3 regions of the Solibacillus sp. FSL W7-1472 genome follow, and region 3 is predicted to be linked to each of the others. Evidence: riboswitches for the same ligand, from Rfam matches in the RefSeq annotation. Region 3 holds a riboswitch; each other region holds the start of a gene.
The links. Region 3 has a riboswitch for thiamine pyrophosphate ahead of thiC (phosphomethylpyrimidine synthase ThiC). Riboswitches for the same ligand answer to the same signal wherever they lie in the genome.
Positions count from the first base shown of each region.

Region 1 (2,323 bases), 300 kb from region 3:
TTTCTTTATCTTCATAACCTTCACCAACAACAAAAGAAATACCTGTATCTGCAAAGTATCCGTTTAAAGAGCCAGAAACATCAATGTTTACGATATCGCCGTCCTGAATAACCTTGTTCCCTGGAATGCCATGTGCAACTTCGTGATTTACTGAAATGCATGTATATCCCGGAAAATCGTATTCGCCTTTAGGACCAGAAACCGCGCCTGCTTCCGCAAACATACGGCCTGCAATTTCATCTAATTCTTTCGTTGTCACGCCAGGTACTGTCGCAGCTTTCATTGCCTCGCGAATTTCAGCACAAATGCGTCCAATTTTTTTAAACGCTTCTATTTCTTCTTGTGTAGTAACAATCATGTGTAACTTCCTTCCTCTTAAACAATGTCTACCCTTAACTATAGCATACTTAATATCGGTTGTAATTGTTCAAGGATTTTAAAATTATTTGGATTTATGATCAAATTAATACGACATTGTACAATAGAAATTAGAAAAGGCTTGCAACGGGAAAATAATCCCTTGCTGCAAGCTTTGAGTTTTTCATTCATTATGGTGTTTGTGCTTTTTGGAGTAAACGGGGTGCAGATGTGAATAATATAACTGCAATAACCGCTGTAATTATTGTTGCAGGTACCATATAAGTACTGTTATAAATTATTGAGTAGATCCACACATTATCATCGCCTGCGTACTCTTTAAAGAACACGACACCTGCGAGCAAGTGCGAAACAAATCTTAAAGCTCCGCCTATTAGAGCTCCTATAACGATATAAATTGCCATTTTTACTTTATTGAGTGATTGTGTTGCCTGTAATAATGGCTTTCTTACAATTGCCGCTAACCCTACTACTGTAAAGGCAAGACCGTAATCTAAAATCGCCTGAAGCCAGTGTACTATGTAAGCGCCAAACATCATTTGCATAACGCCAATCAGCAAGCCAGTTGCAAGTCCTGCTGTTAGCCCCCAACGAATGGCCATTAACATAATCGGTACCATAACAAAGCTGATTGACCCGCCCTGTGCCCACATTTTAAAAGATACTTGGTCCAATACAAGTCCGATGGCAGCAAATATCGCTATCTCCACCATCATCAATAATTTTTTTCTGTCCATAACAATTCCCCTTTCTTTTATCCGATGTAACAAAAGTGAAGAGGGATAGAATGGAACTTTTACTTCTTCTAGGTATTTAGAAAAAGCAAAAAACGATAATCAGGACAAAAGCCTGACTATCGTTTGAACAGTCGGATTCTATCCACATCCCTACGCAAGTGCTAACTTACAGGTTCAAAGAGTCAGTGCAATCCCGTGCACAATCTCAGCCGACTTTCTCGGCACCCCTTGTGGTACATCTAAATTTTTATTGTTTGAACATGCTCATTGTAACGAATATTTCTACAACTTTCAACAGCTATTATTTTGAAACGTACTAGAATTACATATAATAGATACGAAGGAGTGATAAATGATGGATCAATCGAAAGGTTTAAGTGCATTAAGCTATTTGAGCTTTTATTTTGCACCGTTTATTTTACCGGTAATTATATTTATCGTTACGAAAGATCAAGCCGTTAAAGGCCATTCTAAAAAAGCTTTTATTTCTCAACTTATTCCAATACTGTTAGGGATTTTGTACATGATTTACTTTTTCACTTCCGTTCTTTCCTGGAATAATACTTTGACAGTGAGCGTGCAGGATTTCTTTATTAGTTCACATTTTATCGGATTTATTCTTTTAGTCCTTATTACGTTTATTCTGGCGATTTGGAATCTAGTCCAAGCGATTAAAGTTTTACGTTAATGTTTATGATAGCTCCTTCTTTGGGTATATTTTTTATACGAAATGTATTCGTTAAGGAGTGTATATCATGAAATTAAATAAACTCATTAAAACCGCAATTAAATATGGACCGATCGTGTACCCGATCATTAAAAAAATGATGGATAAAAAATCTGCACCCCAACCAGCAACTACACGACGAACGCCAAAACGTTAACGCAGAAAAACACATTTCGCACTAAAACTCGTGTGAAATGTGTTTTTTGTTGTCTTTTATTTAATAATAATTTCTGTTTTACTGTAGCCTTCTTTTAACTTTTGGACTTGTAAAATGGCAGGCATTGCTGCTTTTAATTCGGCCACATGGGAGATGACGCCGATTAAGCGGCCTGTTTGCTGAAGATCGATCAAAATATCGATTGCCCGTCTTAACGCCTCCTCATCCAATGTACCGAAGCCTTCATCGATAAACATCGTATCGATATGCACACTTCCTTGAACACTTTGAATAACATCGGCCATTCCTAATGCTAATGAAAGT
Region 1 covers NZ_CP150208.1:3,416,405-3,418,727, forward strand. The annotation lists gene map (type I methionyl aminopeptidase) at 1-358, opposite strand, end outside; gene thiT (energy-coupled thiamine transporter ThiT) at 549-1,115, opposite strand; TPP riboswitch at 1,246-1,354, opposite strand; gene MKY07_RS17150 (DUF4870 domain-containing protein) at 1,471-1,803, shown strand; gene MKY07_RS17155 (hypothetical protein) at 1,871-1,999, shown strand; gene MKY07_RS17160 (SMC family ATPase) at 2,056-2,323, opposite strand, start outside.
Region 1: linked by a shared signal. The riboswitch ahead of thiT (energy-coupled thiamine transporter ThiT) and the one ahead of thiC (phosphomethylpyrimidine synthase ThiC) in region 3 are both predicted to bind thiamine pyrophosphate.

Region 2 (2,323 bases), 470 kb from region 3:
AGCCACTCCCCGTCATTTTTGTCACCTTTTCATGACCACCCTCTACAAATTCCACTCTTATCCCATCAGTAATAACATCTTGTTCTCCTGTTACGATCACAATACATTGATAGTTATTAGCCAACTTTTTGGCAGTCACTGCAACATCTATATCTCCTTTGCCACTATCCACACCTTTAGACGCCCAATTTACTCCCGCCAGAGCCGCCATTTCTCCAATATTGCAACGGATTACATTAATCTTTAAAAGGTCGAGCAATTGTTGTGCTGTCTCCGCTCGAAACTTCGTTGCCCCTACACCTACTGGATCAAAAACAACCGGAGTATTATGCATGTTTGCGCTAAGTCCTGCTTTCTTCATCGACTCTATTGTCCGCTCATTCAAAGTGCCCATATTTAAAAGCAAAGCATTGGCCTGGGCAGCCATTTCACCCACTTCTTCTATTGCATCCGCCATTACTGGTGAAGCTCCTACCGCCAGCAAGCCATTCGCTGTAAAATTTGCGACAACATAGTTGGTAATACAATGAACTAATGGTTGTTTATTATAAATTGCTTGCAGACTCATTTACATACACTCCTTGTTCCCAGCTTTGCTTCGTCCAAGGCATTTCCCAAAACATCCATTCGTAATAACAGCTTTTCTTAAAATGCTCCTGTAATACTTTAAGCTTTGCAGGTTGTTCTTTCGCATATCGATCTAGCATCGATTTTTGTACTTCAATATTTTGAAGCATCTCCTCGGAAGCATATAATGCAATCCACTGTTCATAAAGAGGTATATTGGGGCATGCATCTTTTAATCTTTGCCCAATTTCCTGGTACAGCCATGGGCATGGCAGGATTGCCGCAAATGCTTCTGCTACATCTCCGTTATGCACTGCATTGTACATATGGCTCACATAGTTATAGGCTGCTGGTGCTGGTTCGAATTTTTCCAAATCATCCGCTGTCACACCTAATTCTTTAAAAGTTGTACGATGCAACTCAAGCTCGGCATCATGGATAAACTTTGCTGTTTGCAGAAAATATTGAACATCATCATCCGTTGTCGCTTTTGCAGCTGCAAGAGCTAGTACTTTCGTATAATGTTTTAAATAATACGCATCCTGCAGCATATAAAACTTAAACTTCTCCAGCGGTAGACTCCCATCTGCAATCCCTTGTACAAAAGGATGATAGAAGCTAGCCTCCCAATAAAAATCCGTTTCTTTTCTTACCTTTTCACAAAATCCCATTGTTACTCCTCCTTTTTGTTGGCGGAAGCACAAAAAAGACGTCTCAACATATAGAGAGACGTCCCCAAAAAGTGTAAGTACCACTTTTCATTGCTCCCTACGTCCGTATTAACGGCCAGGTTCCAAGGGTCAGGTTTTAACCTTCTCAACACTGCTGTGTCCCCCCGCAAATCAAATGCTTGTGTATTTGCAAAAGAAAGACTCCACGTAAAATATACGCGGAGCCAAAGTAAGTACATATGTATAGCTTGTACTTTGCTCCCTACGTCCGTATTAACGGTCAGGTTCTAAGGGTCAGGTTTTAACCTTCTCAACACTGCTGTGTCCCCCCGCAAATGCATTTAATTACCCAGAGTGTAACAAATTAATTCGAACCGGGCAAGTGAATTCAATAAATTACGAAATTAATAGTTCAATAACAAATTCACAAAATAGCGCATCGTTAGTAAAAATCTGTTACTAATGATGCGCTGACATCTATTGTAGATGGGTTACTGCAGATCTTTTACCAGTCAGTTCCTGATAAGCCTGAGCATATTCCTCGGCCAGTTTATCGACATATTGTTTTGTGGAAGTAATCTCTTTAATCGCGCCAATTCCTTGCCCGCTGCCCCAAATATCTTTCCAGGCTTTTGCGGTATTATCGTTAAAGTTCATTGCTGAAGGATTACTTTCTTTTAAATTACTCGGGTCCATCCCCGCGTTCATGATAGAACCTTTCAAATAATTCCCGTGGATTCCTGTAAATAAATTGCTGTATACAATATCTTCTGCAGTACTATCAACAATCATCTGTTTATATTCTTGACGAGCAAACGCTTCTTCGGTCGCGATGAATGGTGAACCGATATAGCCAAAATCAGCCCCCATCGCCTGTGCAGCCAATACCGAATGTCCTCGTGCGATTGATCCTGATAAAGCTAATGGACCGTCAAACCATTCACGGATTTCCTGTACGAGCGCAAATGGGCTTTGCTGACCTGCATGGCCACCTGCACCTGTTGCTACAGCAATGATGCCGTCTGCACCTTTTTGAATCGCTTTTTTTGCAAAATGATTGTTAATGACATCATGGAAAACGATGC
Region 2 covers NZ_CP150208.1:2,650,492-2,652,814, forward strand. The annotation lists gene thiM (hydroxyethylthiazole kinase) at 1-568, opposite strand, end outside; gene tenA (thiaminase II) at 546-1,238, opposite strand; TPP riboswitch at 1,316-1,414, opposite strand; TPP riboswitch at 1,481-1,579, opposite strand; gene MKY07_RS13195 (nitronate monooxygenase family protein) at 1,716-2,323, opposite strand, start outside.
Region 2: linked by a shared signal. The riboswitch ahead of tenA (thiaminase II) and the one ahead of thiC (phosphomethylpyrimidine synthase ThiC) in region 3 are both predicted to bind thiamine pyrophosphate.

Region 3 (2,323 bases):
TCGCAATCGTACACATCCCTGTCGTCCCTTTCGGAAATGATAATGTTTGGAAAACCGTTGTACTTTGCGGATTTGGCGTTACGCCTTCCTCATACACCCCGTGGTCTGCCGCCATGACGATCACCGCTTTATTATCGATTTTAGGCGCAAGGTCACCCGTAATTGTGGCGATTTGCAGAGCTAGTGATTCGATCTTCCCTAGGCTTTGCGGTGGTTTGGCTAAAGAGTCTATGTACGTACGTGCTTTTTCTTCCATTTGTCGGTCGATTTCTTGAATTTGATCAATTGTTTGCTGTAATAATTGCATGTTTCGTTTCCCCCATCTAAATGTATTTTTGACAATAAAAATAGCCTGCAGTTTATTCGATAACAAATAAACTACAGACATATCCAGTGTCTATAAACAGTAAGCATACTTAGGCAGGTCTCCTGGCTCAGATTCACAATTTCATAGCCCCTTCCCAGATGTAAATCCAGTGGGTTTTGCTATGAAACTCCTCTATACAGTGTTGGGATTACGCTAAAGCTTTTCACTTTATTCCCTATTCTCCCTTAACGGGCACCTAATGCTTGATGAATTTACCATTACTTTACGACGAACGACTTTTTTCGTCAAGGATGATTTTCAATAAGCAGGAATTAAAACGTTTTCTGATTCAGAATTCCTTAAATATAAAAAAAGTCCACCTCCTGAGAATGTTGACTCATCAGAAATAATAATACGTTCGGGTTTTGTTTCTTTAATGTTCTTAACATCGAGACATGCAGAGGTTTGTAATGTGCATGCGAAATGAGTACGATATCAATATCCGGTAAGGTAATTCATCCAACAAATACTTTTCTGAATTTTCCCTTTTATCTCAAGGAAGTTTCATGTATACTAATATAAAATTGAATAGAAATAACTAGGGGAGTCCAATAAGTTGGGCTGAGAATGAAACACGTTGAAGTTTCTTGACTCTTGGGACCTGATCTGGATCATACCAGCGTGGGGAAGTTAGCATCGTATTATAGTAATACTACTTCTGTATACATATTAGCCGGGTCCGACCATTTATTGGACACCGGCTTTTTTATGTACTTCATAAGCTTTTTTAAGCTCCTCACTGTTGTGCTCTATCTCTTGTCCTTATATTCAAAAAAGGAGAGATTTATTATGTCTATGTCACCATCTTCATTAAACGAACAAAGTATTTCCATTATGTCTAACTTTTCAGGTAGCAATAAAGTATATGTAACAGGCTCTAGACCTGACATTAAGGTTCCAATGCGTGAAATCGAGTTAAGCCCGACAACTGGTACGTTTGGAGAAGAGGAAAATCCTCCAGTACGTGTGTATGACACCAGCGGACCTTATACAGACCCTGATTATTCTGTCGATATTACAAAAGGTCTCCCTGCCCTTCGCAGTACATGGATTCAAGAACGTGGCGATGTGGAGGAATATGATGGTCGTGAAATCAAGCCTGAGGATAATGGTTATAAAGATAAAAACGATCCTCGTACTAATCATAACGTGTTTCCTGGTTTAAAGCGGAAACCGTTACGGGCTAAAAAAGGGAAAAATATTACACAACTTCATTATGCACGAAAAGGAATTATCACGCCTGAAATGGAATTTATCGCAATTAGAGAAAATATGAAACCTGAATTCGTACGGGATGAAGTTGCAAAGGGTCGAGCGATTATTCCTTCTAATATCAACCATCCAGAATCAGAGCCCATGATAATAGGTCGTAACTTTCATGTAAAAATTAACGCGAATATTGGCAATTCTGCTGTTTCATCTTCCATCGAAGAAGAGGTTGAAAAAATGACATGGGCAACACGTTGGGGTGCTGATAATATTATGGACCTATCAACAGGTAAAAACATTCACACAACACGGGAATGGATTATTCGAAATTCGGCTGTTCCTGTCGGTACCGTACCTATTTATCAAGCACTAGAAAAAGTAAATGGTGTTGCTGAAGACCTAACATGGGAGGTTTACCGTGATACATTGATTGAACAAGCCGAACAAGGGGTGGATTACTTCACCATTCATGCAGGTGTTCTTTTACGGTATGTTCCGTTAACAGCAAAACGTTTAACAGGTATTGTATCCCGAGGTGGATCTATTATGGCACAATGGTGTCTTCACCACCATAAAGAAAATTTTTTATATACTCACTTTGAAGAAATCTGTGAAATCATGAAAACTTATGATGTTTCCTTCTCTTTAGGGGATGGCTTACGTCCTGGTTCCATTGCAGATGCCAATGATGAAGCTCAATTTGCGGAATTAGAAACTCTTGGAGAACTAACAAAAATTGCTTGGGAG
Region 3 covers NZ_CP150208.1:3,115,898-3,118,220, forward strand. The annotation lists gene cobT (nicotinate-nucleotide--dimethylbenzimidazole phosphoribosyltransferase) at 1-307, opposite strand, end outside; cobalamin riboswitch at 402-582, opposite strand; TPP riboswitch at 898-1,012, shown strand; gene thiC (phosphomethylpyrimidine synthase ThiC) at 1,163-2,323, shown strand, end outside.